2 regions of the Streptomyces sp. NPDC043908 genome follow, and region 2 is predicted to be linked to the other one. Evidence: riboswitches for the same ligand, from Rfam matches in the RefSeq annotation. Region 2 holds a riboswitch; the other holds the start of a gene.
What was found. A riboswitch is a leader RNA that binds a small molecule or an ion and turns the genes downstream of it on or off. The one in region 2 is predicted to bind S-adenosylmethionine.

Region 1: it holds a riboswitch for S-adenosylmethionine, as region 2 does, so the genes downstream of both, thrC (threonine synthase) here and AC069K_RS22070 (aminotransferase class V-fold PLP-dependent enzyme) in region 2, are expected to answer to the same signal.

Annotation. Positions count from the first base shown of each region.
Region 1 is NZ_JBWKEI010000004.1:418,118-433,962, forward strand. Features, by position in the region: gene AC069K_RS12570 (1-phosphofructokinase family hexose kinase) at 1-28, opposite strand, end outside; gene nagA (N-acetylglucosamine-6-phosphate deacetylase) at 161-1,306, opposite strand; gene AC069K_RS12580 (ROK family protein) at 1,306-2,289, opposite strand; gene AC069K_RS12585 (extracellular solute-binding protein) at 2,546-3,814, shown strand; gene AC069K_RS12590 (DUF3263 domain-containing protein) at 3,977-4,228, shown strand; gene otsB (trehalose-phosphatase) at 4,289-5,131, shown strand; gene AC069K_RS12600 (alpha,alpha-trehalose-phosphate synthase (UDP-forming)) at 5,306-6,691, opposite strand; gene AC069K_RS12605 (glucosyl-3-phosphoglycerate synthase) at 6,768-7,715, opposite strand; SAM riboswitch class I at 7,904-8,031, shown strand; gene thrC (threonine synthase) at 8,025-9,377, shown strand; gene AC069K_RS12615 (MoaD/ThiS family protein) at 9,412-9,690, shown strand; gene AC069K_RS12620 (cold-shock protein) at 10,100-10,303, shown strand; gene groL (chaperonin GroEL) at 10,648-12,273, shown strand; gene murQ (N-acetylmuramic acid 6-phosphate etherase) at 12,386-13,303, opposite strand; gene AC069K_RS12635 (MurR/RpiR family transcriptional regulator) at 13,343-14,263, opposite strand; gene AC069K_RS12640 (hypothetical protein) at 14,350-14,721, shown strand; gene AC069K_RS12645 (DUF4031 domain-containing protein) at 14,718-14,987, shown strand; gene AC069K_RS12650 (HD domain-containing protein) at 15,064-15,696, opposite strand.
Region 2 is NZ_JBWKEI010000010.1:33,392-49,236, reverse strand. Features, by position in the region: gene AC069K_RS22100 (hypothetical protein) at 1-103, opposite strand, end outside; gene ctaE (aa3-type cytochrome oxidase subunit III) at 282-902, shown strand; gene qcrC (cytochrome bc1 complex diheme cytochrome c subunit) at 966-1,775, shown strand; gene qcrA (cytochrome bc1 complex Rieske iron-sulfur subunit) at 1,772-2,821, shown strand; gene qcrB (cytochrome bc1 complex cytochrome b subunit) at 2,818-4,446, shown strand; gene trpD (anthranilate phosphoribosyltransferase) at 4,580-5,644, shown strand; SAM riboswitch class IV at 5,733-5,850, shown strand; gene AC069K_RS22070 (aminotransferase class V-fold PLP-dependent enzyme) at 6,081-7,487, shown strand; gene AC069K_RS22065 (Lrp/AsnC family transcriptional regulator) at 7,888-8,169, opposite strand; gene AC069K_RS22060 (rhomboid family intramembrane serine protease) at 8,166-8,909, opposite strand; gene AC069K_RS22055 (hypothetical protein) at 9,087-9,332, shown strand; gene AC069K_RS22050 (NYN domain-containing protein) at 9,375-10,736, shown strand; gene AC069K_RS22045 (C40 family peptidase) at 10,991-12,016, shown strand; gene AC069K_RS22040 (C40 family peptidase) at 12,280-13,296, shown strand; gene AC069K_RS22035 (hypothetical protein) at 13,313-14,542, shown strand; gene AC069K_RS22030 (glycosyltransferase 87 family protein) at 14,683-15,845, opposite strand, start outside.

The sequences.
Region 1 (15,845 bases), on a different contig from region 2:
CCGTGTTCGGCGTGACGGTCAGGATCACGGGGTGATCATGCCAAACGGACGGGGGCCGGCCCAGACCCCACGGGCCCGGTTCCGGCCACCGCCGTGCCCGGAGCCCGGCCCGGACCCCACGGGCCCGGTTCCGGCCACCCCCCCCCGTGTCCGGAGGGGTTCAGCCCAGCGGGGGCGCCACGATCCACTCGCCCCGGCGCATCACGCCCTTCAGCGTGAACGCCTCGTCCAGGACCACCAGGTCCGCGTCCTTGCCCGGCTCCAGCGAGCCGACCCTGTCGTACACGCCGAGCAGCCGCGCCGGGTTGGCGCAGAGCGCGCGGACCGCGTCCTCCACGGAGAGGCCGTCGACGCTCACCGCGCGCCGGAACGCGCGGTCCAGGGTGAGGGTCGAGCCCGCGATGGAGCCGCCCTCGACGAGCCGGGCGACGCCCTCCTTGACCTCGACCTCCAGCGGCCCGAGGTGGTAGAGCCCGTCGCCGAACCCGGCCGCGTCCATGGCGTCGGTGATGAAGGCGACCCGGTCGGCGCCCTTGTGGTGGAAGGCCAGTTCGAGCGAGGCGGGGTGCAGGTGCGTGCCGTCGTTGATCAGCTCGACGGTGATCCGCTCGTCCTCCAGGAGGGCGGCGATCGGGCCGGGCGCGCGGTGGCCGAGCGCGGGCATCGCGTTGTAGAGGTGGGTGGCGACGGTGGCGCCCGCGTCGATCGCCTCGACGGTCTGCTCGTAGGTGGCGTCGGTGTGGCCGATGGCGGCGATCACCCCGTGCTCGGCGAGCAGCCGTACGGAGTCCAGGCCGCCGGGCAGCTCGGTGGCGAGGGTGAACATCCTGGCGGTGCCCCGGGCCGCGTCCATCAGCTTGCGGACCTCGGCCGGGTCGGGGTGGCGCAGCAGGTCCTCGCTGTGGGCGCCCTTGCGGCACGGCGAGATGAAGGGGCCCTCGAAGTGGATGCCCGCGAGGTCGCCCTGCTCGACCAGTTCGGAGAGCAGCCCGGCCCGCTGGGCCAGGAAGTCCATCTCGCCGGTGACGGTGGAGGCGACCATCGTGGTGGTGCCGTGCAGGCGGTGGGTGTGGATGCCCTTCAGGACGTCCTCGACCGTGCCGTTGGTGAAGGAGGCGCCGCCGCCGCCGTGGACGTGCATGTCGACGAAGCCGGGGACGACCCAGTGGCCGCTGAGGTCGACGCGCTCGGCGCTCCCGGGCGCGCTTCCCGCGATCCGCGCGCCCTCGACGATCACGCGTCCGTTCTCGACGACACCGGTCGGCAGCACGACGCGGGCGCCGGAGAGGACCTTGACTGCGGCCATCAGGCGGTTACCTCCGTGGAGTGGGGGGCGCCGGGAGGGGTCCCGGTGCCGGGTGCGGTGCCGGTGGCGGCGAGCAGGTCCCAGGCGAGCAGGCCCGCGCCCAGGCAGCCCGCCGTGTCGCCGAGGGCCGCCGGGACGATCGCGGGCATCTTCTGGAACGTGACGCGCTCCTCGACGGCCGCCCGCAGCGGTACGAACAAGGTTTCCCCGGCCTCGGCGAGTCCGCCACCGATGATCAGGGTGCGGGGGTCGAGCAGGGTGAGCGCGGTGACGAGGCCGTCCGCGAGGGCGGCGACGGCCTCGTGCCAGACGGCCACCGCCGCCGGGTCGCCGGAGGCGACGGCCTTGGCGCAGTCGGCCGCGTCCGCGTCCGGGTCGCCGCTGGCCTCGGCCCACGCCTGGGTGACGGCGGAGGCGGAGGCGAGGCGCTCCAGGCAGCCGCGCTGGCCGCAGCCGCAGGGGATGCCGCCGGGGCGCACCACGATGTGGCCGATCTCGCCGGCGTAGCCGTGGGCGCCGGGCTCGATGCGGCCGTCGATGCCGATGGCCCCGGCGATGCCGGTGCCGAGCGGGACGAAGAGGAAGCGGTCGGCGCCCCTGCCCGCGCCGATGCGGCCCTCGGCGAGGCCGCCGGTGCGCACGTCGTGGCCGAGGGCGACGGGCAGGCCGTCGAGCCGCTCGCTCAGCAGCGCCCGCATGGGGACGTCGCGCCAGCCGAGGTTGGCGGCGTAGACGGCGACGCCGTTCTCGGCGTCGACGATGCCGGGCACGGCGACGCCGGCCGCCCGGGCGCTCTCGCCGAGGTGCTCCTGGCCGTACGAACGCAGCTCGGCGGCGAAGTCGAGGATGCCCGCCACGACGGCCTCGGGGCCGCGCTCGCGGCCGGTGGGCCTGCGCGCCTCGTACAGCAGGCCGCCGTCCGCCCCGATGAGGGCGGCTTTCATCCCGGTGCCGCCCACATCCAGGGCGATGACGTGTCTCACGGGGACAGTCTCGCGCGTTCACCCATGAAAGGTCTAGTCCACTCACCGCGTGGCGGGGTAAGCGTTTTCCCAAGTGCCGCCCGGAATACGGCCGTACGGGTGGGGCATCAGGGGGAGAAGTTGCGGAAGTGATATCCAACTGGTGTAGACCTCAGCCCCGGCTGCGAGGGAAGATCGCAGCTCATGTAGACAGGACGTTGCGAACAGGACGTTCACGGGGGACCGACTGGCGAACAACGAGGGTGGGACAGAGCACGTGCAGCGGCGCTTCTTCGGTCTGACGGCGGCGGTGGCCGCACTCGGCATGGCGGCGGCGGGCCTCACCGGCTGCGGCAGCGACAGCGGCTCCGGCGGTGTCACCCTCAAGCTGGTCGCCGCCGACTACGACATCGCGGGCGGCAACAGCACCAAGGCGTACTGGCACGACGTGGTCGGCGCGTTCGAGAAGAACAACCCCCGCATCAAGGTCGAGGTCTCCGTCCTGTCGTGGGACGTCGTCGACGCCAAGGTCGCCGAGATGGTGAAGGCGGGCAAGGCCCCCGACATCGCGCAGATCGGCGCGTACTCCGACTACGCCGCCGGCGGCAAGCTCTACTCCGTCGACCAGCTGCTCTCCATCCCCGTCCAGGCGAACTTCCTGGCGCCGCTGGCGGACGCGGGCGAGATGAAGCGCGTCCAGTACGGCATCCCGTTCGTCGCCTCCACGCGGCTGCTCTTCTACAACCAGACGCTCTTCGACAAGGCGCACATCAAGCCGCCGCAGACCTGGGCGCAGCTGGCGTCCGACGCGAAGGCGCTGAAGGCCAAGGGCGTGAAGACCCCGTTCGCGCTGCCGCTGGGCAGCGAGGAGGCCCAGGCCGAGACGATGATGTGGATGCTGAGCGGCGGTGGCGGTTACGTCAACCAGATCTCCGGCTACGACATCGACTCGCCCGAGAACATCAGGACCTTCAACTGGCTGAAGAAGAACCTGGTCGAGGAGGGCCTCACCGGGCCCGTCGCCCCGGCGAAGCTCAACCGGCAGGCGGCCTTCGACGCGTTCGCCAAGGGCGAGGTCGGCATGCTCAACGGCCACCCCTCGCTCATGGAGCAGGCCAGGAAGAAGGGCGTGAAGTTCGGCAAGGTCGAACTGCCGGGCGTGGAGGGCAAGGCCAAGGCCTCGATGGGCGTGGCCGACTGGATCATGGGCTTCAAGCAGAACGGCCACCGCGAGGAGATCGGCAAGTTCCTCGACTTCGCGTTCAACGACCAGAACGTGCTGGCCTTCGCCGACAAGTACGACCTGCTGCCCGCGACCCGTACGGCGTCGCAGACCATGCAGAACGACGGCAAGCACCCGGAGCTGAACGAGTTCCTGGCCGCGCTGCCCACCTCCGAGCTGCCGCCGGTCGGCAAGACCTCCTGGCCGAAGGTCAGCGAGACGATCAAGAAGCGGATCGGCGGGGCGGTGTCCCCGGAGGGGGATCCCCGGTCGGTGCTGGAGGGCATCGCGAAGGTCGCCACGGAGGCCGAGAACGCGGAGTAGGGCCGCCCGGGCTGCCCGGACTTCCGGGCTTCCGGGCTTCCGGGCTTCCGGGCTTTGTCTGCGGGTGAGTGGTGGGTCGCTCGCGCCGTTCCCCGCGCCCCCGAAAGGTCCGGGGGTGGACCGGGCCCGGACCGGTTGCCCGGCGGCGCTACGTTGGGACGTATGACTGACCACGACGAGGGCGGGCGCGGGCTCGGGGAGCGGGCGCTGGCCGTGCTGGCCATCGAGCGGCGTTCCTGGGCCGGGCCCGGCGCCAAGGAGCGGGCCGTGCGCGAGCGGCTGGGGATCTCGCCGACGCACTACTACCAGCTCCTCAACGCCCTGCTCGACGACGAGCGGGCGCTCGCCCACGACCCGGTCACGGTGAACCGGCTGCGCCGGGTACGCGAGGCGCAGCGCGAACGCCGGGGCTGACCGGCGCTTTCCCCCACCCCGGCATGGCTGTGATCCGGGCCGCGCCGTTAGGGTCGTGGCATGGGCAGCCACACGCATCCTTTGCCGACCCCTGCCACGTCCGCCGGGCGCGAGGCGCTGGCCGCGATCCTGGCCGCGCCCGAGCGGGCCGTGATCGCACTCGACTTCGACGGCACGCTCGCCGAGATCGTCGCCGACCCCGAACAGGCCCGGGCGCACCCCGGCGCGGTGCCCGCGCTCGCCGCGCTCGCCCCGAAGGTCGCCTCGGTCGCCGTGATCACCGGCCGCCCCGCGGGAGTGGCCGTACGGTACGGCGGCTTCGCGGGCGTCCCCGGTCTGGAGCACCTGGTGGTGCTGGGCCACTACGGGGCCGAGCGCTGGGACGCGGTGACCGGGACGGTCCACGCGCCCGCGCCGCACCCCGGCGTCACCGCCGCCCGGGCCGAGCTGCCGGGCGTCCTGGACGCGCACGGGGCCTGGCGGGGCACCTGGATCGAGGAGAAGGGGCAGGCGGTCGCGGTCCACACCCGGCGCGCCTCCGACCCCCAGGCCGCGTACGCCGCCCTGCACGACCCGCTCGCCGCCCTCGCCGCCCGGCACGGCCTGATCCTGGAGCCCGGCCGGCTGGTCCTGGAGCTGCGGCCCCCGGGGATGGACAAGGGGGTGGCGCTGGCGGAGTACCTGCGCGAGGTGGGCGCGGGGTCCGTGGTGTACGCGGGGGACGACCTCGGTGACCTGCCCGCGTTCGGGGCGGTCGAGAAGCTGCGCTCGGACGGGGTGCCGGGGCTGCTGGTGTGCAGTGGGGCGGGGGAGGTGCCGGAGCTCGCGGAGCGGGCGGATGTGCGGGTGCCGGGGCCGGGGTCGGTGGTGGAGTTCCTCTCGGCGCTGGGTGAGTGCCTGTAGGAGCCCCCACCCCACCCCTTCCCGGAAGCCTCCGGCGGACATCGGCCGTCTGCGGACCGCGGCCGGCCGGCCGCGCCCACGCGGCGGAGCCGCACGTCAGCACAGGCCCGCGCCCCTGACTGCCCAGGGGCGCGGGGAACTGCGCGAGCAACCCAGCACGGTCCGCGGACGAAATCAGCGCCGCAGCTCCTCCAGCTGCTCCAAGAACCACCGCTGCGGCGGCAACGCGGTCGCCGCGGCGGCCAGCCGCTTCGTGCGGGCGGTCCGTTCCTCCGGTCCCATGGACAGCGCCTCGTGCAGCGCGGCCGCCGTCCCCGACACGTCGTACGGGTTCACCACCACCGCGTCCTCGCCCAGCTCCTCGTACGCCCCCGCCTCCCGCGACAGCACCAGCGCGCACCCGGAGTCCGAGACCACCGGCACCTCCTTGGCGACCAGGTTCATGCCGTCCCGGATCGGGTTGACCAGGGCCACGTCGGCGAGCCGGTACGCCGCCAGTGAGCGGGCGAAGTCGTCCTTCACATGGAGGACCACCGGGGTCCAGTCGTCCGTCCCGTACGCGGAGTTGATGGCGGCGGCCACCCGGGACACCTCCTCGGTGTACTCCCGGTACACCGCCAGGTCCTGGCGCGACGGATAGGCGAAGGCGACGTGCACGACCCGCCCGTGCCACTCGGGGCGCTCGTCGAGGAGCTGCCGGTACGCCAGCATCCCGCGCACGATGTTCTTCGACAGCTCCGTGCGGTCGACCCGCACGATCGCGCGGCGGCCCGCGCCGATCTCCTCGCGCAGCGCGGCCATCCGCTCCTCGACGTCGCTCTCGTGCGCGCGGCGCCGCAGGAACTCCGCGTCCGCGCCGAGTCCGTGCACCCCGATCCGGGTGGTGCCCGTACCGCCGACGACGTCCTCGCAGCAGCGGGTGAACGCGTCCGCCCAGCGGTGGGTGAGGAAGCCGAGCCGGTCCGCGCCGAGCATCCCCTTCAGGAGCTGGGCGGCCACGTCGTCCGGGAGCATCCGGAAGTACTCGGGCGGCGCCCACGGGGTGTGCGAGAAGTGGCCGATGCGCAGGTCGGGGCGGAGTTCGCGGAGCATGCCGGGGACCAGCGCCAGGTGGTAGTCCTGGACGACCACGGCCGCCCCGTCCGCCGCCTCGTCCGCCAGCGCCTGCGCGAAGGCCCGGTTGTACGCCTCGTACGCACCCCACTGGCGCCGGAACTCCGCGTCGAAGGCGGGCTCCAGCGGTGTCTGGTAGAGCATGTGGTGGACGAACCACAGCACCGAGTTGGCGATGCCGTTGTAGGCGTCGGTGTGGACGGCCGCGTCGATGTCCAGCATCCGCACGCCCGGCTCGCCCACCCCGCGCCGCACCGCCTCCCGGTCGCCGTCGCCGAGCGCGGAGCACACCCACAGGGTGTCCGCCTCGGCGCCGATGGCGGAGAGACCCGAGACCAGGCCGCCGCCGCCGCGGCGGGGTGTGAGTGTTCCGTCGGGGTCGAGGGTGTACGAGACCGGGCCGCGGTTGGACGCGACGAGGATCTGGGCAGCACGCGCGGGGACCATGGAGACGAACCTAGCCCGAAGCGGAATGCCTCAAACGTGCGAACCGTGTCACGGACCCCCCGGCGGCCGCGCCCGCTCACGCCGCGCGGTGCACCGCGTACTCCGAGATCTCGCGCATCGGCGGGCGTTCCTCGGTGTCCACCGCGTAGGTGCGCGGGACGAAGCCCTCCTCGGCCCGTTCGAACTGCGTCAGCGACGGACGGACCAAGTGGGCCCGGGACAGGCGCAGTTGGGCCGTGCGGTAGATCGCCGCTGCCATCCGGCCGAGCGCCTGCCCGTCCTGGTGGCGGTGTCTGCGCACGCCCACGTCGACCTGGGCCAGCGCGTCGAGACCCACGGTGTGCAGCGCGTCGACGAGCAGCCCCAGCTCCACTCCGTAACCGACGGGGAAGGGCAGCCGCTCCAGCAGGGAGCGCCGGGCCGCGTACTCGCCGCCCAGCGGCTGGACGAACCCGGCCAGCTGCGGCCAGTGCAGATTGAGCAGCGGGCGGGCCACCAGTTCGGTGACGCGACCGCCCTGACCTGGGGAGTCTCCGAACGGGCGGTCGTACATCGCCTTGACGAGGTGCACGTCCGGGTCGGTCAGGAGCGGGCCGACGATGCCGGAGACGAAGCCGGGGTCGAACTCCTTCAGATCCGCGTCGATGAAGCAGACGATGTCACCCGTGGTGACCAGCAGGGAGCGCCACAGGACCTCGCCCTTGCCGGGCAGCGCCGGTATCCGGGGCAGGATCGCGTCCCGGTGGACCACGCGGGCGCCCGCGGCGGCCGCGACCTCGGCCGTGCGGTCGGTGGAGCCGGAGTCGACCACCACCAGCTCGTCGACGAGCGGCACGGCGGCGGTCATCAGCTCGCGGCGGATCGCGGTGACGATCTGCCCGACCGTGGCCTCCTCGTCCAGCGCGGGCAGGACCACGCTGACCGTGGTGCCGGTGCGGCGCTTGGCCGCCGTGATCGCGTCCAGCGGGCGGTCGGCCGCCGACCAGGAACGCCTGCTCAGCCAGCGTTCCACCTCTTCCAGCACGATCGGTGACCCCTCTGTGAGTGACGGCGCGCGGGACGGCGCGGGTGCCGCCTGTGATCCATCTCGCGGTTCGGACGACTATCTCAACCGTCCGGGCCTTCGGTTACAGTCTTGAACAACGCGGACGGCGCTCGCATGTCGGGGTCGTCGCGCGGACAAACGCCCGGGTCCTGGACCCGGTGCCACAGCGCTCATCCAGAGGGACTGAGGGAACGGCCCGTTGAAGTCCCGGCAACCCTCCTGCCGACCGCGAGGTCACGGTGGGGAAGGTGCCAATTCCGTCTCATGGCGAAATGCGCCATGGGGAAGATGAGGAGAAAGGGCCTCGCCATCATGGCTGTGCACACCGCCGACGTAGCTGCCACCCCTGTCGCCACCGCGGACGCCACCACCGCAGACGCCGCCACCTCCGTGGATCTCGGTCCCGCCGTCGCGCTTTCCTGCCGGGAATGCGGCGAGCGGTTCGACCTCGGCCCCGTCTTCGCCTGCGCCCTGTGTTTCGGGCCGCTCGAAGTCGCGTACGACCTTCCGACAGGTGACCCCGAGGCGCTCCGCAAGCGGATCGAAGCGGGCCCGGACAACATCTGGCGCTATGCGCCCCTGCTGCCCGTTCCGGCCAATGTGGCGGAAAAGCCCAACCTGAATCCGGGATTCACCAAGCTCGTCAAGGCCGACAACCTCGCCCGTGAGCTGGGCGTCACCGGCGGTCTCTACGTCAAGGACGACTCCGGCAACCCGACGCACTCCTTCAAGGACCGCGTCGTCGCCATCGCCGTCGAGGCCGCCCGCGCCTTCGGCTTCACCACGCTCTCCTGCTCCTCCACCGGCAACCTCGCGGGCGCGGTCGGCGCCGCCGCGGCCCGGGCGGGTCTGCGCTCCTGCGTCTTCATCCCGCACGACCTGGAGCAGGGCAAGGTCGTCATGGCCGCGGTGTACGGCGGCGAGCTGGTCGGCATCGAGGGCAACTACGACGACGTCAACCGCTTCTGCTCGGAGCTCATCGGCGACCCGCTCGGCGAGGGCTGGGGCTTCGTCAACGTGAACCTGCGCCCGTACTACGGCGAGGGCTCCAAGACGCTGGCGTACGAGATCTGCGAGCAGCTCGGCTGGCGGCTGCCCGACCAGCTCGTCGTCCCGATCGCCTCCGGCTCCCAGCTCACGAAGATCGACAAGGGGCTCCAGGAGCTGGTGAAGCTGGGGCTCGTCGAGGACCGGCCGTACAAGATCTTCGGCGCCCAGGCCGAGGGCTGCTCGCCGGTGTCGACCGCCTTCAAGGCGGGCCACGACGTGGTCCGCCCGCAGAAGCCGGACACCATCGCCAAGTCCCTCGCCATCGGCAACCCGGCGGACGGCCCCTACGTCCTGGACATCGCCCGGCGCACCGGGGGCGCGGTGGAGGACGTGAACGACGGGCAGATCGTGGACGCGATCAAGCTGCTGGCCCGGACCGAGGGCATCTTCGCCGAGACGGCGGGCGGCGTGACGGTCGGTGTCACCCGCAAGCTCATCGAGGAGGGGCTTCTCGACCCGTCCCTGACTACTGTCGTCCTCAACACGGGTGACGGCCTCAAGACCCTGGACGCGGTGGCGCCGACCACCGGCCCGACCGCGACCATCCGCCCGAGCCTGGACGCGTTCCGCGACGCCGGCCTGGCCGGCTGACCCACCAGCTCCCAGACGGAAGGCAGGAAGCCCCATGAGCGTCAACGTCCGCATCCCCACCATCCTCCGCACGTACACCGGCGGGCAGGCCGAGGTCGCGGCCGAGGGTGCCACCCTCGCCGAGGTCATCGCCGACCTGGAGAAGAACCACACGGGGATCGCCGCCCGGGTCCTGGACGACCAGGGCAAGCTGCGCCGGTTCGTCAACGTGTACGTCAACGACGACGACGTCCGCTTCGAGCAGGGCCTGGAGACGGCCACGCCGGACGGCGCCGGGGTCTCGATCATTCCGGCCGTCGCGGGCGGCTGCTGAGCTACTCCGCGTTACCTGAATTGCCCCCTCCGCAAGCTAAGCGGAGGGGGCAATTCAGTGTGGTTGAGCGCGGTACAGTGGGGAAGTCCCCTTCGTTGCGCATGCCACGTGCATATGAGAACGCGACGAACCGGCGTCGAGATGCAGTCAAAGTGTTCGAGCATATTGCTCCTTAAGTGCGCTTTGCCCGGCCCGACTTGCCCCGTAATGCTGGAATAGGCGGCATTCCGCTCCTGGCCCCCGCCCGGAATTCTCGTCCGACTGACCTGTTGCAGAGGGCAGTTGGGCAGATACATTCAGCCGCGGTCGACGCGTTCCGGCGCACACCCTCTCCTGTCGGAGGGTGGAGATCTGACCCGGGTCCGCGAAGTGCGGTCCCGTGCAAGGGCCAGTAATAGGGGAGTTAGGCATGGCTCAGGGCACCGTCAAGTGGTTCAACGCGGAGAAGGGGTACGGCTTCATCGCGGTCGACGGTGGTGCGGATGTTTTCGTCCACTACAGCGCGATCCAGATGGACGGGTACCGCACCCTTGAAGAAGGTCAGCGAGTCGAGTTCGAGATCTCGCAGGGCCAGAAGGGTCCGCAGGCGGACATGGTCAAGCTCGCCGTCTGATCTCGGCGCGATCGGCCACCGACGCATACAGGCCCGTGGGGCCCGCATCCTCTGTAAATGGATGCGGGCCCCACGTGTGTGTCCGGGCCCGCCTCGGCGGTCCGGACCCCGGCGGGCGGGTGTCCGGGACCGGGCCGTGGCGGTGGGACGGCCTTGCACTCTCCGGGGTCGAGTGCTAATCATTGGCGTTAGCACTCTCCGAGTGAGAGTGACAGAACTTGGATCGGGTCAGTGAGGCCCGCGGACCGGGTGGGGCAAGGAACCACAAGGGTCGCGAGCCGTCCGTCGCGGGCACCGGCGCGGTCCACGAAGAACGCCACCCCTGTCCGGGAGGACCACTTCACATGGCCAAGATCATCGCGTTCGACGAGGAGGCACGGCGCGGTCTCGAGCGCGGGATGAACCAGCTCGCCGACGCCGTCAAGGTCACCCTTGGCCCCAAGGGCCGCAACGTCGTCCTCGAGAAGAAGTGGGGCGCCCCCACGATCACCAACGATGGTGTTTCCATCGCCAAGGAGATCGAGCTCGAGGACCCGTACGAGAAGATCGGCGCCGAGCTGGTCAAGGAAGTCGCCAAGAAGACGGACGACGTCGCCGGTGACGGTACGACCACCGCGACCGTCCTCGCCCAGGCGCTCGTGCGCGAGGGTCTGCGCAACGTGGCCGCGGGTGCCAACCCGATGGCCCTGAAGCGCGGCATCGAGAAGGCCGTCGAGGCCGTCTCCGGTGCGCTCCTGGAGCAGGCCAAGGATGTCGAGACCAAGGAGCAGATCGCTTCGACGGCCTCCATCTCCGCCGCCGACACCCAGATCGGCGAGCTCATCGCCGAGGCGATGGACAAGGTCGGCAAGGAAGGCGTCATCACGGTCGAGGAGTCCCAGACCTTCGGTCTGGAGCTCGAGCTCACCGAGGGCATGCGCTTCGACAAGGGCTACATCTCGGCGTACTTCGCGACCGACATGGAGCGCATGGAAGCCGCGCTCGACGACCCGTACATCCTGATCGTCAACTCGAAGATCGGCTCGGTCAAGGACCTGCTGCCGCTCCTCGAGAAGGTCATGCAGTCGGGCAAGCCGCTCCTGATCATCGCCGAGGACGTCGAGGGCGAGGCCCTGTCGACCCTGGTCGTGAACAAGATCCGCGGCACCTTCAAGTCCGTCGCCGTCAAGGCCCCGGGCTTCGGCGACCGCCGCAAGGCCATGCTGAACGACATCGCCATCCTCACCGGCGGCACGGTCATCTCCGAGGAGGTCGGCCTCAAGCTGGAGAACGCGGGTCTCGACCTGCTCGGCCGCGCCCGCAAGGTCGTCATCACCAAGGACGAGACCACCATCGTCGACGGTGCCGGTGACAGCGAGCAGGTCGCCGGTCGCGTGAACCAGATCCGCGCCGAGATCGAGAACTCGGACTCGGACTACGACCGCGAGAAGCTCCAGGAGCGTCTGGCGAAGCTGGCCGGCGGCGTGGCCGTCATCAAGGCCGGCGCCGCCACCGAGGTGGAGCTCAAGGAGCGCAAGCACCGCATCGAGGACGCCGTGCGCAACGCCAAGGCGGCCGTCGAGGAGGGCATCGTCGCCGGCGGTGGCGTGGCCCTGCTCCAGGCCTCCTCGGTCTTCGAGAAGCTGGACCTGTCGGGTGACGAGCTGACCGGCGCCAACGCCGTGAAGCTCGCCCTGGAGGCCCCGCTGAAGCAGATCGCCGTCAACGGTGGTCTCGAGGGTGGCGTCATCGTCGAGAAGGTCCGCAACCTGCCCGTCGGCCACGGTCTGAACGCCGCGACCGGTGAGTACGTGGACATGATCGCCGAGGGCATCATCGACCCGGCGAAGGTCACGCGCTCCGCGCTGCAGAACGCCGCGTCGATCGCCGCGCTGTTCCTCACCACCGAGGCCGTCATCGCCGACAAGCCGGAGAAGGCCGCCGCGGGCGGCGCTCCGGGCGGCATGCCGGGCGGTGACATGGACTTCTGATCCTCGTCGGAGGATCGGCAAGCCCGGTTACGTACGGAGGGCGGCACCCCACGGGGTGCCGCCCTTCGGCGTTCACGGAGTCCGGCGGGCGTTCACGGACTCCGGCGGGCGGCTACGGCAGCGCCGCGCGCAGCCGGCCCCGGGCCTCGGCCAGCCGCCGGGCCGCCGCCGCCGCGTCCAGATCCGCGAGCAGCATCAGGATCGCCGTCTTCACCTCGCCGCCGGCGGCGGTCAGGGCCGCCTCGACGGCCTCCTCGTCCGCGTCCGTGGCCAGCGCCACGATCCGGCGGGAGCGGGCGCGCAGCTTCTCGTTGGAGGCGCGGACATCGACCATCAGGTTCCCGTACGTCTTGCCGAGCCGGATCATCGTGATCGTCGAGATCATGTTGAGGACGAGCTTCTGGGCGGTGCCGGACTTGAGCCGGGTCGAGCCGGTCAGCAGCTCCGGGCCGACCACCACCTCGATGCCGTGCTCGGCGGCGGCGGCGAGCGCCGAACCGGCGTTGCAGGCCAGGCCCACGGTCAGCGCCCCGCGCGCCCGGGCGTGCTCGACGGCTCCCACCGCGTACGGGGTGCGGCCGGAGGCGGAGACCCCGACGACCGTGTCCAGCGCGGTCAGGGCGAGCCCGTCCAGATCGGCCGCCGCCAGCTCCCGGGAGTCCTCGGCGCCCTCGACGGAGGAGGCGAGGGCCGCCGGGCCGCCCGCGATCAGCCCGACCACCTGGGAGGGGTCGGTGTTGAAGGTCGGCGGGCACTCGCTGGCGTCCAGCACCCCGAGCCGCCCGGCGGTGCCCGCGCCCGCGTAGACGAGCCGCCCGCCCCGGCCCATCCGCTCGGCGGTCGCGTCGATGGCGGCGGCGATGCGCGGGAGCTGGGCGGCGACGGCGGCCGGGACCGTGGCGTCCTCCCCGTTCATGATCCGGGCGATCTCGGCGGTCGGCAGCCGGTCGATGTCGGCGAGCTCGGGCCGGAACGCCTCGGTGGTCAGGGTGGCCAGCTGGGCGCGGAGTTCCCCGTACGTGGAAGTCATGGCGCTGCTCTCTCGTGACGTGGGCGGGGGCACCCGGGGTCAGCGGGTGCGCGGGCTGTGGCGGTGGGCGAGCGCCTCGTAGGAGGCGGCGAGCGCGGGGGCGGCCGTCTCGTACGTGCGCTGGGCGACACCGATGAACAGGCAGTCCACGACGAGGAGCTGGCTGGTGCGCGAGGACATGGCGGCCGGGCGCAGCTCGCTCTCGCGGGCGGTGGAGGTGGTCAGTATGTGGTCGGCGTACTGGGCTACGGGGCCGTCGGGGCGGCCGGTGAGGGCGATGGTGGTGGCGCCCCGCTCGAAGGCGACGCGCAGCGGCTCGATGACGTCGCCGGTCGAGCCGGAGTGGGTGATCGCCACGGCCGCGTCCCCCGCGCGCAGTTGCACGGCGTTGGTGACGGCGAGGTGCGGATCGGTGTGGGCGTGCGCGACGAGGCCGATCCTGAGCAGCTTCTGGGCGAGGTCCTGGCCGACAAGGGAGGAGGCGCCGACGCCGTACACGTCGATGCGGCGGGCCTGCGCGAGGGCGGCGACGGCCGCGCCGAGCTGGACGGTGTCGAGGGCGGCGGCGGTGTCGGCGAGGGTCTGCTGCTCGTCGTGGGCGAGCTTGGCGACGACGTCGGCGAGGGGGTCGTCGACGGCGATGTCGGCGGTGACGGCCGGGGCGCGCCCCGACTGCTGCTGGGCGGCGAGCCCGGCGAGCGCGAGGCGCAGATCGCGGTAGCCCGGGTAGCCGAGGAGGCGGGCCGTGCGGACCACGGTGGCCTCGCTGGTGCCGGTGAGCTCGGCGAGGCCGGTGACGGTGAGGGCGGCGCACCCGGCCGGGTCCCCGGCGACGGCCTCGGCGACGCGCTGCATCGAGCGGGTCATCGACGGTGCCAGGGTGCGCACCTTGGCCGCGAGGGCGGCGGGGGCCGGGGGAGCCGCGTCGCCGGTGAAAGTTTCCTTCACGTCGTGGTTCACCCTTGAAAGATATTTTCGCAGGTGGGGCGGGGTCAACCCCTCGGCCCGGGACGGGCGGAAGTGGTGGATGGGGTGACAATGGCTCCATGGACGACGTCGACCCCCTGGAGCAGTACCTGCACGCCGCCCGCGCCTTGGTGCTGGCGGACCTGGCCGCGCGCGACGTGGCCCAGGCCGATGTCGTCTCCCTGGTCGAGGACGCGGTGACGCACCGCCGCTGGTGGGTGGAGCAGTGGCCGGACGGGGCGTCGTACGTCGCCGGGCTGGTCGCGCAGGACGTGCAGGACGCGCTCCTGGAGAAGTACGGCCGCTGGCCCATCTGCCCCGTCTGCCACGCCGGGGACCCGCACGCCCTCGACGTGGAGCCCGAGCTCGGGCCCGACCCGCACTGGGTGTGCGGCAAGGCGGGGGTGACGGTGGCCCCGGTCGGCGGCCTGGGCGCGGGCCCGCTCGCATGACGCTCTACATCGACCCGCCGACCTGGCCGGGCCACGGCCGTATGTGGTCGCACCTGGTCAGCGACGTGTCGTACGAGGAGCTCCACGCGTTCGCCGCCGCCGTCGGCTGCCCGCCGCGCGCCTTCGACCGCGACCACTACGACGTACCGGAGTCGCGGTACGCGGACGCGGTGCGGGCCGGGGCGGTGGAGGTCGGCTCCAAGGAGCTGGTGCGGCGGCTGACGGGGGCGGGGCTGCGACGGCCCAAGGGGCGCCCGGCGCCTTAGCCGTGGTGGTTTCGGCTGCCGGCAGCCGTCGTGGCTCCGCGGCCGTCTTGGCCGTCGCGCTCGGCCGGTCGGTGGCTCAGCCGGTGAGCAGCTCCAGCTCCGTCGTCAGGTTCTCGCGGGCGCGGGTCTCCCACTCGTGGGCGCCGTACGGGGTACGGAAGAGCCTGGGCAGGGCGAGGAGCTGGCGCAGGACCTGGGCGCGGCCGGTGCGGAAGGCGTCGTCGGGGACGAAGGCGTACTCCTCGCGGACGGCGGCGGCGTACGCGGCGTACTCCTCCGGGCCGCCCGCGAGCACCGCGAGGTCCGCGTCGCACAGGACCTCGCCGTTGGTGTCGCCCTCGGCGGGGTCGTGGGTGACGGTCAGGCGTACGAGCCGGGCGACCTCGGCGGTGTCCTCGGCCCCCAACCCGGCCTCGGCCAGCGCCCGTTCGGCCAGGGCCGCGCTGCGCTCCTCGTTCTCGGAGCGGTCCGGCCGGTAGACGGCGTCGTGGAACCACGCGGCGAGGCGGACGAGTTCGGGGGCGGCGGCGTGGTCGGCGAGGGTGTCGATGTGGCGCAGTACGGCGGTGAGGTGGGCGACGGTGTGGTACTTGCGGTGGGGCTCGCTCCAGCGGGTGAGGAGGTTGGTGGCGTAGGGGGTGGGGTCGGGGGTGGGGGTTTGGCGGGCGGCGCTGAGGGTGTCGGCCCAACGGGCAACGAGATCGACCATCCCCCGAGCGTAACGACGCCCCGCCCCCCTCCACCGGGGCTGCGCCCCGGGCCCCGTTTCCGCCTGCGGGAGGCGGTGGACCGGTCGCGCAGTTCCCCGCGCCCCTGAAAGGGCCGGAGATTCGCCTGCGGGTGGTGGGTGGCTGGCCG
Region 2 (15,845 bases):
CCGGGGGAACGTCGGAGGCTGGCCTGCGCCCGGCGGCGAGCCGCACCTGCTCACGGGTGTTCGCGTCGTCGCTGTAGACAAGTACGGTGGCGCTCGACTGCATTGTTCCTCCGATTCGACGGCGGTACGGGCTCGGGAGCCGATGCGCGGATGCTACTCCGTCCGACACCGTGTCAACACCGGTTCGGCAAGCGCCCGGATGGGCCGTTCGGGCAGGACACGGGGTGCGGACACACCGAACGGCACCCCCCGGAGTGAGCGCGAGATAAGCGACCGACATAATGTCGGTCGTGGCGACAGCAACGACAGTAGAAACCGGGCACGCGCACCCGTCGGTCAATCGGCCGAACCTCACCAGCGTCGGAACCATCATCTGGCTGAGTTCCGAGCTGATGTTCTTCGCGGCCCTCTTCGCGATGTACTTCACCCTGCGATCGGTGACGGGTGCCGAGCACTGGAAGGAAATGGCGTCCTCGCTGAACCTTCCGTTCTCGGCGACGAACACCACGATCCTGGTGCTCTCCTCCCTCACGTGCCAGCTCGGCGTCTTCGCCGCCGAGCGGGGCGACGTGAAGAAGCTGCGCACCTGGTTCATGATCACTTTCGTGATGGGTGCGATCTTCATCGGAGGCCAGGTCTTCGAGTACACCGAGCTGGTGAAGAAGGACGGCCTCTCGCTGTCCTCCGACCCGTACGGCTCGGTGTTCTACCTGACCACCGGCTTCCACGGCATGCATGTGACAGGCGGTCTCATCGCCTTCCTGCTGGTTCTCGGCAGGACCTACGCGGCCAGAAGGTTCACCCACGAACAGGCGACCGCCGCCATCGTCGTGTCCTACTACTGGCACTTCGTCGATGTGGTCTGGATCGGCCTCTTCGCCACGATCTACCTGATCAAGTAATCGGGCACGCAGACCCGACACCATCCCGCACTGACGCAGAAGATCCTGACACCGGGGTAATCCGTGAAAAAGCTCTCCGCACGACGACGCCATCCGCTGGCGGCGCTCGTCGTCCTACTCCTCGCGCTGGCGGCCACCGGGGGGCTGTACGCCGCGTTCGCGCCCGCGGACAAGGCGAAGGCCGACGAAACCGCCCAGTCCCTCGCCATCGACGAGGGCAAGAAGCTCTACTCCGTCGGCTGCGCCAGCTGCCACGGAACCGGCGGTCAGGGCACCTCTGACGGCCCGTCCCTGGTCGGCGTCGGCTCCGCCGCCGTGGACTTCCAGGTCGGCACCGGCCGGATGCCGGCGCAGCAGCCCGGCGCCCAGGTGCCGAAGAAGAAGGTCATCTACTCGCAGGCCGAGATCGACCAGCTCGCCGCGTACGTCGCCTCCCTGGGCGCCGGCCCGATCAAGCCGACCGAGAAGCAGTACAGCCCGGAAGGCGCGGACATCGCCAAGGGTGGCGAGCTGTTCCGCACCAACTGCGCCCAGTGCCACAACTTCTCCGGCAAGGGCGGTGCGCTCACGCACGGCAAGTACGCCCCCAGCCTGGAGGGTGTGGACCCGAAGCACATCTACGAGGCCATGCAGACCGGCCCGCAGAACATGCCGTCCTTCCCCGACACGACGATGCCGCAGAAGCAGAAGCAGGACATCATCGCGTACCTGGACGCCGTGAACAGTGAGAAGACGGCGAGCCCCGGTGGCCTGTCGCTGGGGGGCCTCGGTCCCGTCAGTGAGGGTCTGTTCGCGTGGATCTTCGGCCTCGGTGCCCTCATCGCAGTCGCCATCTGGATCGCGGCCCACTCCGCTAAGGCCAAGAAGTCATGAGTAGCCAAGACAATTCCGAGAACCTGCCCAGCGAGCAGGACCCCGAGCACGGCTCGGTCGAGCGCGCCCGCGACCCGTTCGCGGACCCGGGGCTGCCGCCCCACCGTCCGCGCGTCCAGGACATCGACGAGGCGGCCGCCAGGCGCTCCGAGCGCGTGGTCGCCGGTCTCTTCATGCTCTCGATGGTCGCCACGGTCGCCTTCATCGCGTCCTTCGTGATCTTCCCGATCGACAAGATCGTCTACATCTTCCCGTTCGGGCACGTCAGCGCGCTGAACTTCTCCCTGGGTCTGACCCTGGGTGTCGCGCTGTTCTGCATCGGCGCCGGCGCGGTCCACTGGGCCCGCACGCTGATGGCCGACGAGGAGATGTCGGACGACCGTCACGAGATCGCCGCTCCGCCGGAGGTCCGCGAGAAGGTCATGCAGGACTGGGCGGACGGCGTCCGCGAGTCCGGCTTCGGCCGCCGCAAGCTGATCCGCAACACCATGTACGGCGCGCTGGCCATGGTGCCGCTGGCCGGTGTGGTGCTCCTGCGCGACCTGGGCACCCTGCCCGAGGACAAGCTGCGCAAGACGATGTGGGCCAAGGGCAAGGCCCTCATCAACATGAACACCAACGAGCCGCTGCGTCCCGAGGACGTGGCCGTCGGTTCGCTCACCTTCGCCAAGCCCGAGGGCCTGGAGGAGGACCAGCACGACTTCCAGACCCAGATCGCCAAGGCCGCCCTGATGATCGTCCGGCTCCAGCCGGAGAACATCAAGGACAAGCGCGAGCTGGAGTGGTCGCACCAGGGCATCGTGGCGTTCTCGAAGATCTGCACCCACGTCGGTTGCCCGATCAGCCTGTACGAGCAGCAGACCCACCACGTGCTCTGCCCGTGCCACCAGTCCACCTTCGACCTCTCCGACGGGGCCCGCGTCATCTTCGGCCCGGCCGGTCACGCTCTGCCGCAGCTGCGCATCGGCGTGAACAGCGAGGGTTACCTCGAAGCGCTCGGCGACTTCGAAGAGCCCGTCGGTCCTGCCTTCTGGGAGCGCGGATGAGCACCACCACGACTGACGAACGCCGCGAGGCCGGCAAGGGCGAGAAGTTCGCCGACTGGGCCGACGGCCGGCTGGGGATCTACACCCTGGCCAAGACCAACATGCGCAAGATCTTTCCGGACCACTGGTCCTTCATGCTCGGCGAGATCTGCATGTACACGTTCATCATCATCATCCTCACGGGCGTGTACCTGACTCTGTTCTTCCACCCGAGCATGAACGAGGTCGTCTACGACGGCTCCTACGTTCCGCTCCAGGGCGTACAGATGTCCGAGGCGTTCAACTCGACCATGCACATCAGCTTCGATGTGCGCGGTGGTCTGCTCATCCGGCAGATCCACCACTGGGCGGCGCTGATCTTCCTCGCCGGCATGTTCGTGCACATGATGCGCGTCTTCTTCACGGGCGCGTTCCGCAAGCCGCGCGAGGTCAACTGGCTCTTCGGCTTCCTGCTGTTCTTCTGCGGCATGTTCACCGGCTTCACCGGCTACTCGCTCCCGGACGACCTGCTCTCGGGCACCGGCGTCCGCTTCATGGAGGGCGCCATCCTGGGCGTGCCGGTCGTCGGCACGTACCTGTCGTTCTTCATCTACGGCGGCGAGTTCCCCGGCGGCGACTTCGTGGCCCGGTTCTACTCGGTCCACATCCTGCTGCTGCCCGGCATCATGCTCGGCCTGATGATCACTCACCTGATCCTGGTCTTCTACCACAAGCACACCCAGTTCGCGGGCCCCGGCCGCACCAACAAGAACGTCGTGGGCGCCCCGCTGCTGCCCGTCTACACGGCCAAGGCCGGCGGCTTCTTCTTCCTGGTGTTCGGTGTCATCGCGGTCATCGCCGCGATCGCCTCGATCAACCCGATCTGGGAGATCGGCCCGTACCGCCCGGACCAGGTGTCGACCGGCGCCCAGCCCGACTGGTACATGGGCTTCGCCGAAGGCCTCATCCGTGTGATGCCGGGCTGGGAGATCAACCTGTGGGGCCACACGCTGGTCCTCGGTGTGTTCATCCCGCTGGTGATCTTCCCGCTGGTGCTCTTCGCGATCGCGGCCTACCCGTTCATCGAGGCCTGGATCACCAAGGACACCCGCGAGCACCACATCGCCGACCGTCCGCGCAACGCTCCCGTCCGCACCGGTATCGGTGTGGCGTGGGTGACCGCGTACATGGTGATGCTGGTCGGCGGTGGCAACGACCTGTGGGCGACCAACTTCAACCTGTCGCTCAACGCCATCACCTGGTTCGTCCGGATCGCGTTCTTCGTCGGACCGGTCGTCGCGTTCATCGTCACCAAGCGGATCTGCCTGGGCCTCCAGCGCCGGGACGCCGAGAAGGTGCTGCACGGTCGCGAGACCGGCATCATCAAGCGGCTGCCGCACGGTGAGTTCGTCGAGGTCCACGAGCCGCTCGACGCGGGCCAGCTGTACAAGCTCACCGCGCACGAGCAGACCCGTCCGGCCGAGCTGCCGGCGGCCGTCGACGAGAACGGTGTCAAGCGCAAGGTCTCCCGCATGGAGAAGCTGCGCGTCAAGCTCCACAAGGGTTACTTCGGCGAGCAGAGCCAGATCGCCAAGCCGACCGCCGAGGAGTACGAGGAGATCACCAGCGGCCACGGCCACCACTGATCCCCACCCAGCGCGACGCTGTACGCCACACAGCACGGGGCCCCGTCCAGGCGATGGACGGGGCCCTTCGCCGTACCCGGGGCTGGATAGGGTGTTCCCATTCCCTATCCGTCGGTGGACCCAGGAGCGGACCATGAACGTTGTGACCCCGGCAGGCGGCGACAGCGTGGCGGCCTACTCCTGGCCGGGCGTACTGGACGCCCTGCTCAGCGGCACCGACCAGAGCGCCGAGGCGACCGCCTGGGCGATGGACTCGATCATGCGCGGCGAGGCGACCGACGCGCAGATCGCCGGGTTCGCGGTGGCCCTGCGGGCCAAGGGCGAGACCGTCGCCGAGATCACCGGCATGGTCCGCGCGATGTACGAGCACGCCAACCTGATCGAGGTGCCCGGCCGGACCGTCGACATCGTCGGCACCGGCGGCGACGGCGCGAAGACCGTCAACATCTCCACCATGTCGGCCATCGTGGTCGCGGGCACCGGCGCCAAGGTCGTCAAGCACGGCAACCGGGCCGCGTCCTCCGCCAGCGGCGCCTCCGACGTCCTGGAGAAGCTCGGCGTCAACCTCGACCTCACGCCCCGGCAGGTGGTCCAGGTCGCCGAGGAGGCGGGCGTCACCTTCTGCTTCGCGGTGAAGTTCCACCCCGCCCTGCGGTACGTCGCCGCGGCCCGGCGCGAACTCGGCATCCGCACCACCTTCAACTTCCTCGGCCCGCTCACCAACCCCGCCCGGGTGACGTCCCAGGCGACCGGCGTCGCGGACGCCCGGATGGCGCCGATCGTGGCCGGGGTCCTCGCCGAGCGCGGCTCCTCGGCGCTGGTGTTCCGGGGCGACGACGGCATGGACGAGTTGACGACCACCGCGACCTCCCGCGTCTGGGTGGTACGGGACGGGGCCGTGCGCGAGGAGGCCTTCGACCCCAGGGACGTGGGCATCGACCTGGTGCCGGTGGAGGCGCTGCGCGGGGCCGACGCCTCGTACAACGCGGACGTGGCCCGGCGGCTGCTGGCCGGGGAGACCGGGCCGGTACGGGACGCGGTGCTGCTCAACTCGGCGGCGGCGCTGGTCGCGCTCGACCCGGGCCCGGGCACCCTGGTGGAGCAGATCCGGGACGGGATCGCCCGGGCGGCCGAGTCGGTGGACTCCGGATCGGCCAGACGGGCCCTGGAGCGGTGGGTGGCGGCCAGCAACGCGTAGCCGCCGCCCGAAGGTGTGACGCACGGCGCGGTCCGGATGCCGGACCGCGCCTTGCGCGTACGCCGACGTATGGCAGGATGCTTTCCAAGGTCATGAGTGACAGCGACTACGGCCCCGGCCCGCTGTCCGGCAACCCTCCGTCCGTGGCGGGGTGCCCCGGGTGAAGACCAGGCCGCAGGCAGCGAGGTCGGCGGCAAGCGCGGACCCCTGCGCACCCGTTCTCCGGGTGGCGCGCCCCTGGGGTCCTGGTCCTCAAGGGAGCAGTCTCGTGAGCAAGCGAATGCGATAGGGCCTCCGGCCCCTTCTTCTGTACACCTCCGTACGCCCTCCGCGCGTACGTCGAGGTCACCCCCCGTGCATCCGGCGCCGCCGGTCGGTCCGCCGTGCCCCGGGGGTTCCACAGCCGATTCGGCTTGTCCCGCCGGGAGATACCGCCATGTCCGCATACGCGTCCACGTCCACCTCCGCCCCCGTCTCCACCGCCGCCGTTCCGTCCCCGGCCGAGGAGGCCTGCTGCGCGGGGCCGCTGCCGGTGCTCGGCCGGGACGTCACCGTGCCGCTGGTCACTGGCGGCGAGGTGACGTACGCGGCCCTCGACTACGCCGCGAGCGCCCCCGCCCTCCAGCGGGTGTGGGACGACGTGGCCGCGTACGCCCCCTACTACGGCAGCGTGCACCGGGGCGCCGGCTACCTCTCGCAGCTCTCCACCGACCTGTTCGAGAACAGCCGGGCGACGGTGGCCGAGTTCCTCGACTGCCGCCCCGGCGACCAGGTGGTCTTCACCCGGTCGACGACGGACTCGCTGAACCTGCTGGCCCGGGTGCTCCCCGCCGACTGCCAGGTCTTCGTCTTCGAGACCGAGCACCACGCGTCGCTGCTGCCGTGGCGGGACGCCCAGGTCACGTACCTCGACGCGCCGCGCACGCCGCAGCAGGCGGTGGCGATCCTGGAGCGCGCGCTGGCCGACCGCGAGCCCTACGGCCCGGCGCTGGTCTGCGTCACCGGCGCCTCCAACGTCACGGGCGAGCTGTGGCCGGTGAGGGAGCTGACGGCGGCTGCCCACGCGCACGGGGCGCGGATCGTGCTGGACGCGGCGCAGCTGGCGCCCCACCACCCCGTCTCCGTACGGGAGTCGGACGTCGACTGGATCGCCTTCTCCGGGCACAAGCTGTACGCGCCGTTCGGCTCGGGGGTGCTGGCCGGGCGCGCGGACTGGTTCCAGGAGGCCGAGCCGTACCTCGCTGGGGGCGGGGCTTCCCGTACGGTCGCGCGGCGCGCGGACGGCGGGGTGGACGTCGAGTGGCACACCACGGCCGCCCGGCACGAGGCCGGATCGCCGAACGTGATCGGGGTGTACGCCATCGCGTCCGCCTGCAAGGCGCTCACGGAGGCGGGCTTCGACGCTCTGGTGGAGCGGGAGCGGCACCTGATCGCGAAGGTGCGGGAGGGGCTGGCGGCGGTGCCGCAGGTGCGGGTGCTGTCCCTCTTCGGCGACGACGCGCCGAGGGTCGGGGTGATCTCGTTCGTCGTGGACGGCTGGAACAGCTCGCACTTCGCGGCGGCGCTGTCGGCGGAGTACGGGATCGGGGTCCGGGACGGCCTGTTCTGCGCCCACCCGCTGGTACGGACGCTGCTCGGCGGGGAGCCGCAGGAGCAGGGGGAGTGCGGGGCGCCGGAGGGGGAGCCGGGGCAGCGGTCCCTGAACGCGATCCGGGTCAGCTTCGGGGCGGGGACGCCGGACGAGCATGTGGAGCGGTTCGTGGGGGCGGTGCGGGAGTTGGTGGGGGAGGGGGCGAAGTGGGCGTACCGGGTGGAGGGGGGCCGCTGCGTCCCGGCGAAGTAACGTCCCCGGGACTACGCCCCGGCCCCCTCCGGGGGCTGCGCCCCCACCCCCTCGTTCGCCTGCGGACCGTGCCGGCTTGCTCGCGCAGTTCCCCGCGCCCCTGAAACCTGCGGTCTTCTGCGGGCCGTGGTCGGTTGCTCGCGCAGTTCCCCGCGCCCCTGAAATGCCGCTGCGCGGCATCCCCGGGGCGCCCCGAAGGGGCGCTTTGAGGGGCGCGGGGAACTGCGCGAGAAGCCCCACCGGCCCGCAGCCGAAGTCCGGGCCCTGAAGGGGCGCGGGGAACTGCGCGAGCGGCCACAGACGGCCCGCGGACGACAGCGCGTCCGGGGTTGCCCATGCGCCCCGCATCGGAGTTCGCCTGAGGAACGCACCCCGGACCGCTGTGCCGCCCGCTCAAGGGCTACGCGTCGAGGCCGATCGCGAACGCCGCCTCCAGGTCGTGCTGGGAGTACGTCCGGAACGCCACGTGCGTGTCCGTCACCTCGACCCCGGGGATCTTGCTGATCCGGCCGGGGATGATGTCCGCGAGGTCGTCGTGGCGGGCCACCCGGACCAGCGCGATCAGGTCGTAGGTGCCGGTCACCGAGTACACCTCGCTGACGTTCTCCAGCGACGCGATCGACTCCGCGATCTCGGGGATCCGGTCCACGCTGGTCTTGATGAGCACGATCGCGGTGATCACGGCTGGTTCTCTCCCTCGGTGGCGGCCGGCGCCGACGGCTTCGGCCGTTGCGGTCGTTTCACTCTAGCCGTCCCGCGGAACCGGACCCAGGCGTAGAGAAAGCCCAGGCCGAAGCCGACGAGATGGGCCAGATAGGCCACTCCGGGGCCCGCCGGAGCCGCCCGTACGGCCAGCCACTGGAGCACGAACCAGAACACCAGCACCGGCGCCGCGGGGAAGCGCAGCGGCAGGAAGAAGAGGAACGGGAAGAGGCTGGTCACCCGGGCCCGGGGAAAGAGGTACAGGAAGGCGCCCAGGACGCCCGAGATCGCCCCCGACGCGCCCACCAGCGTCTGGTCGGACGCCGCGTGCGCCACCGCGTACGCGAGCAGGGCGAGGTAGCCCGCGCCGAGGTAGAACAGCGCGAAGCCGAGCCTGCCCATGCGCTCCTCGGCCATCACGCCGAAGACGTAGAGGAAGAGCATGTTGCCCAGCAGGTGCAGCCAGTTGCCGTGCACGAAGAGCGCCGTGAGGGGGGTGAGGAGCGCGCCGGGGTCACCGGCCGTGAGTTCGTTCGGGATGACACCCCACCGGGCGAAATACGCGCTCTGGGCGGCGAGCAGCGCGTCCCCCGTCCCGTAGGAGGGGTTGAGGCCGGAGACGGGGCTGACGAGGAAGACCAGGCAGCAGGTCGCCAGCACGGCGTAGGTGACCGTCGGGCCCCGGACCACCGCCACCCGGACGGCGCTCGGCTTGATCATGAACAGAGCATGGCGTACCGGGACCGAACGGTACAGACCGCCTCGCCGTGCCGGGGGGTACCCGCTAGGCCGTAGGGTTACGGGCAGTACATCCGCAGTTCGACGGCGCACCGCGAGATCCCCGACCACATCTTCGACACGAACCGTGGGAAGACCGTGAAAAGAGGACAGCACCACATGACGAGCGTTCCCCTGCCCACCGCCACCACGCGGTGGCGCTGCACCCTCTGCGGCAATCTGACCCGCTTCGACGTGACCCGCTCGTCCAAGGTCGTCGAGTACGTCCATCTGGACCTCGCCGGAGAGCCGAAGGTCGAGGAACGCGAGGTGGTCAGTGAGACCATCGAGTCGGTGCGCTGCCGCTGGTGCAACGCGGTGGACCAGATCGAGCTGGTGGACAGGCCGGGTGCCGGCTCCGAGTGAACCCGCCCGGTGAGTGACGGACGACAGTTGAGGTGACGGATCGTGGAGCATGCAAGCGGTGCCGAACCGGCCGGTGCTGCCGGTGACGGCCCCGCCGAGGTGCTCGACCGACCGCTGCCCGAAGGGGTGCGGCGCCGGGTCGTCGCACTGGTCTCGGACGCCTTCGGGGGGCTGACCGTCGCCGAACTGCCGCCCCAGTTGCGGCAGTACGCCCGTTTCACCCGGACGCGTCGGGCCAAGTTCGCCGGCACCGCCATGGCCGCGGCACTGGAGTCCGACCCGGTCTTCCGGCAGCGGATCGGGGAGCGGTTCAAGGAGGCGCAGCCGGAGCTGGCGGGCGCGCTGGAGTCCGGCGCGCCGCCCGCGGCCGCCGACCCCGTGGACGTGGCGGCCGCCGCGTACGTCCTGCGCCCCGTCGGCTGGGTGAAGCTGGTCGCGGCGGCCGGCGAGGAGGCCCAGCGGGCGGATGCCGAGCGGGCCGACGAGGAGGGCCGGCGCGAGCTGGAACGGCTGCGCCGGGAGCTCGACGAGGCGCACGAGCGGCTGCGCACCGAGCAGGAGGAGCTCCGCGCCGACCTGGCCGCCGCCCGCAAGGAGGCCGAGGCGCTCCAGCGCAAACTGCGCAGCGCGCTCAGCGACGTCAAGCGCGGCGAGGCCGCCCTGCGCAAGGTCACCGGGGAGATCGACGGGATCAGAGCGGAGGCGGCGGCCCGGGTGGCCGCCGCCGAGAGCGAGTCGCGGCGGATCAGGACCCGGCTCACCGAGGCCGAGGCGTCCGCCGAGGCGAGCCGCCGCGCGGTGCGCGAGGGACGCTCGATCGAGGACATGCGGCTGCGGCTGCTCCTCGACACGGTCCTGGACGCCGCCTCCGGGCTGCGGCGCGAACTCGCCCTGCCCCCGGCCTCGGTACGGCCCGCCGACACCGTGGAAGCGGTCGAACCGGGGCAGATGACCCCGAAGGACATCGCGGCCCGGGCGCTCTCCGAGACCGATCCGGCGCTGCTCGACCAGCTGCTCGCGCTGCCGCAGGTGCATCTGCTGGTGGACGGCTACAACGTCACCAAGACCGGCTATCCGACGATGCCGTTGGAGAAGCAGCGGCTGCGGCTGCTCGGCGGTCTCTCCGTGCTCGCCGCGCAGACCGGCGCCGAGGTCACCTGCGTCTTCGACGGCGCGGAGCTGGCCGCGCCGGTGCTGCTGGCGCCGCCCCGAGGCGTCCGGGTGCTCTTCTCCAAGCCGGGGGTGACCGCCGACGAGCTGATCCGCCAGCTGGTGCGGGCGGAGCCGTCCGGGCGGCCGGTGGTGGTCGTCTCGACCGACCGCGAGGTGGCCGACGGAGTGGCGAAGGCCGGGGCGCGTCCGGTTGCGTCCGTCATGCTCTTGAAGCGGCTTTCGCGCGTCTAGCAACTCCTGCGTTCAATGCCCGAATTCGGGCGATCGGTTCCCAGCGCTCTGTCAAGTGCCCATTACTACGCGTGGGATGACTGTAAAGAATCCTTCTGTCGACCGAGTTTTTTCCTATCAGGATTTGAACTGATCACAGGGAGGTCACTAGGGTCGGCTCGAACCTTCACGCGGTTGATCACTCGTCCGGGTGGCCGTGGAGGTACCGCCGAGTCCTTCGCTGTTCGGCGCTGAGGAAGAAGGAGCTCGCCTTCGTGGCGTCCCACCGTCGACCCAAGCCTGCGAGCCGCACCCGCGTGACCGTGCTCACCGCGACCGCCGCCGCAGCCGTCGCTCTCACGTCCCAGGCCGCGCAGGCGGACCCGAAGCCGTCGAAGAGCGAAGTGAAGTCCAAGGTCGACAAGCTCTACGACGAGGCCGAGCAGGCCACCGAGAAGTACAACGGCGCCAAGGAGAAGCAGGACCAGCTGGAGAAGCAGGTCGGCGCGCTCCAGGACAAGGTGGCCCGCGGCCAGGACGAGCTCAACAAGCTCCGCGACGGCCTCGGTTCGATGGCCTCCGCGCAGTACCGCTCGGGCGGCATCGACCCCTCGGTCCAGCTCTTCCTCTCCGCCAACCCGGACGACTTCCTGGACAAGGCGTCCTCCCTGGACCAGTTGAGCGCCAAGCAGACCGAGGCGCTCCAGAAGATCCAGGAGAAGCAGCGCAGCCTGGCGCAGCAGCGCAAGGAGGCCCAGGACAAGCTCAAGGACCTCGCGGACACCCGCAAGGAGCTCGGCACCAAGAAGGCCGAGACCCAGACCAAGCTCGCCGCCGCGCAGAAGCTCCTCAACTCGCTGACCGCCGCCGAGAAGGCGTCGCTCGCCGCCGACGACGCGCGCGCCAACCGCACCAACGAGCGCGTCGACCTCGGCCACGAGGCGCCCGCCTCCGGCCGCGGCGCCGCGGCCCTGGCCGCCGCCCAGACGCAGATAGGCAAGCCGTACGTGTACGGCGCCACCGGCACCGCCTCGTTCGACTGCTCCGGCCTCACCTCCTGGGCCTACCGCCAGGCGGGCATCTCCATCCCCCGCACCTCGCAGGCCCAGGCCGGCGCGGGCACCCAGATCGGCCGCAGCCAGCTCAAGCCGGGCGACCTGGTCCTCTTCTACGGCGACCTGCACCACGTCGGCCTGTACGCCGGCAACGGCCAGGTGCTGCACGCCCCGAAGCCGGGCGCCAACGTCCGCTACGAGGCCATGGGCAACATGCCGTTCCAGTTCGGCGTCCGCATCGCCTGAGGTCCGGGCCCCGCGGCCCGCCGTATAACAACTCGGTTGCCACCGCCCTCCGAACGGGCGAATTCCGGCAACGCGCGCTGACGCCACGCCCCGCCGGTGACCTGTGTTCTCCGGCGGGGCGTCACTGTGCGTACACATCTTGGTCTTTGGACCCCGTGTGCTCGTCCGACTACTCTCCGGCGTGCGGTTCCCCGTGATCGTCCGAACTCGTCCGCCCGCCCGGGCGGCAGGGGCCCGCACCAGCGGAAGGAGTGCGGCTTCCCGTGGCGTCCCATCGCCGTCCCACGCAGTCCGGGCTCTCCCAGAGCACCCGGGTCACCGTCCTGTCCGCCGCGGCGGCCACCGCGGCCGCGGCCTTCGCGGCCCCCGCCGGCGCCGAACCGGCCGACACCGGCAAGGAGCGGGTCGACCGGCTCTTCGCCCAGGCGGAGGAGGCCACCGAGCAGTACAACAAGGCGGACGAGCGCGCCGACCTCCTGCGCGAGCAGGTCAAGCACGCGCAGGACAGCGTCGCGCGCGGCCAGGAGCGCATCAACCGGATGCGGGGCGCGCTCGGCGCGATCGCCGGAGCCCAGTACCGCTCGGGCGGCCTCGACCCCTCGATCGCGCTGCTGCTCTCCGAGGACCCCGACACGTATCTCGACAAGGCGGCGGCCCTCGACCGGATCGGTGAGCGCCAGAGCACCGAGCTGCGCGAACTCCAGCACGAGCAGCGGCGGATCGGCCAGCAGCGCACCGAGGCCACCCGCAAGCTCGCCGAGCTGGAGCGCAGCCGTCTGGAGGTCGCCCGGCACAAGCGGACCGTCGAGTCCAAGCTCGCCGAGGCCCGCCGGGTGCTGCTCGCGCTGCCGAGCGCCGAGCGGGCCGCCTTCGACCGGGTCTCGCGCTCCGGGCGCGGCGCGCTGCCCGACCTGAGCGGGGCGGTGCCCGCCTCCGGGCGCGCGGCGGCCGCGGTGGCGGCGGCCCGCCAGGCGGTGGGCCGGCCCTATGTGTGGGGCGCCAACGGGCCCTCCGGCTTCGACTGCTCGGGCCTGATGCAGTGGTCCTACGCGCACGCGGGCGTCGGGCTCCCGCGCACCTCGCAGGCGCAGCGGTACGCCGGGCGGCGGGTCTCCCTCGCCGAGGCGCAGCCCGGGGACCTGGTCGCCTACCGCTCCGACGCCAGCCACATCGGGATGTACGTGGGCAACGGCCAGGTCATCCACGCCCCCTACCCGGGCGCGCCGGTGCGCTACGACCCGGTGGGCATGATGCCCATCTCCTCGATCACCCGGGTGTGACCGTACGATCGGGGGGATGGCGGACGGCTGGCTGAGCGGCACAGGGCGACGGCGCACGGCGGGATACGGTCTCGCCGCGCTGCTGTCCGTGTCCGCCTGCGCGTCCCCCGCCCCGGCCCCCGACCCCGTCACCGGCCAGGTGCAGCGCACGCTGGACGGCCGGGCGGCGGCCGTCCTCGGGCACGACGAGCGCGGCTATCTGGCCGCCCTGGACCCGGGCGCGGCGGGTCTGCGGGACGCCCAGCGCGCCGAGTTCGCCAATCTGCGCCAGGTGCCGCTGAGCGCCTGGGCGTACCGGGTCACCGGCGTCAGCCGCCGGGGCGACCGCGCCACCGCCCGGGTCGAGCTGCGCTACCGGCTCACCGGGTACGACAGCGCGCCGGTGACCTCGGCCCGGGTGGTGGACCTCGACGAGCGGGCCGGGCGCTGGTACGTCACGGGGGACCGGGCGGGCGAGGGCGCGGCCGAACCGCTGTGGCGCCAGGGCCCGGTGTCGGTGGTGCGCGGCGCGCACAGCCTGGTGCTCGGCGTCGGCCAGGAGCGGCGGACCCTCCAGCGGATCGCAAACACCGCCGACCGCGCGGTGCCCGCCGTCTCGGCCGCCTGGCCCGGCCGCTGGGCGGGCCGGGTGGTGGTCCTGGTGCCCGGCTCGCTCGACGCGATGGCGGCGCTGCTCGCCGCGCCCCCGGCCTCGTACCGGGGGATCGCGGCGGTCACCACCGGCGAGGCGGGCGCGGCCGGGGCGGCGCCCGCGGACCGGGTGATCGTCAACCCCGAGGCGTACGGCGTCCTGGGCGATCTCGGCCAACGGGTCGTCCTCACCCACGAGACCACCCATGTCGCCACCCGCACCCGCACCTCCTCCGCGACCCCGATGTGGCTCTCGGAGGGCTACGCGGACTGGGTCGGCTACCGAGGCACCGGGCGCACGCCCGCCGAGGCCGCCCCGGAGCTCCAGGAGGCGGTGCGGCGCGACGGCCCGCCCGGCGACCTGCCCGCCGACGCCGACTTCGGCTTCGAGGGCGGCGCGGACCGGCTGGCGCGCGCGTACGAGGGCGGCTGGCTGGCGTGCCGTCTGATCGCCCAGCGCTGGGGCGAGGCGAAGCTCGCCGCGCTCTACGCGCAGGTGGGCGGCCAGAAGCACCGCGAGGGCGCGCTGGAGAAGGCCCTCAACGACCAACTGGGCACCACACCAAGGGAGTTCACGGCCCTGTGGCGGGCCTACGTCCGCGAAGAACTGGCCTGACGAACCCCACTCATCCCTCCAGGGCCGCGATCCTCGCCGGCGCGCCGGCCCTCGCCCTCGACCCGCCGCCGCTCCTCGGCTGCGGCCTGGGCGTGCGCGGCGCGGCCCTCGCCACCGCCACCGGCCGGGCCGTGGACCGCTCAGCGCACCAGGACCGAGAAGACCCTCGTGCGGACCTGCTGAACCGGCAGCGGGGGACGGGGGACCGTGGCGCGCCACAAGCGGCGGCACGCGGTCACCGACGCCGCCACCAGAAGCCCGTTGCGGACGGACAGGAGCAGCACCCCGAGCCAGTCGCTCGCCACCACGTGCGAGAACCAGATCGGGAACTCCAGCAGGGTCACCGCCGCCGCCGCCAATACCAGATACGCGGGGCGCGCCATCGGGGAGCGGCGCACGACCAGGCACACGGCCGCGAGGCCCACCAGCCAGATCAGGTACTGCGGGCTGATCACCCGGCTGGTGGTGGTGAAGAGCAGCACGGCCGTGAAGGCGGCGTCCGCCAGGGTGCCGGGGCCGGTGCGGCGCGCCCGCAGCCGCCACAGCAGCAGCCAGCCGAACGCCAGCCCCGTGAGCGCCATCGCCAGCGTGGAGACCAGCGGTACGTATGGACCGAGGAACTCCACCGACCCGTAGTTGAGCTGCACCCGGCCCCGCCAGCCCAGATGGCGGGCCACGTGGAAGACCAGGGCGCCGAGCGACTCCACCTCGGTGCCCCGGTCGCGCTGGAAGGTGAGGAACGCGAACGCGCCCGGCGCGACCGCGTGGCAGGCGAGCAGGAAGACGCCCGCGGTGACGGCCGCCGCCGCCCACGCCCGGCGCGGTGCCCGGACGAGCAGCAGCACCGGCCACACCTTCAGCAGCGCGCCGAACGCGGCGAGCGCCCCCAGCACCCGCGGTCGGCGCGCCCCGGCCAGCAGCGCGGCCACCGCGACCGCCGTCACTAGTAGGTCGTAGCGCGCGTACGCGGTGGGCCCCAGCAGCGGTACGCCCCACACCCAGAGCCGGGCCCCCGCGCGGGACCCGCCGGGGCGCCCGCCCGCGTACAGCAGCAGCCCGAGGACCAGGACGTCGGCGAGGAGCGCCAGGACGAAGAAGGCGGAGGCGTAGTCGAGGAAGGGCAGGGCCGCGGGGGAGAGGATCGCCAGCGCGGCGGCCGGCGGGTACTGCCAGGTGACGTCGTCCAGCGGATACGTACCGGTCCGCAGCACCTCGTACCAGCCCTGGTAGATCACCGACACGTCGCTGGTGACGTCCGGACCCGGCACGACCAGCACCCGCAGGACGCAGAGCAGCAGCAGGC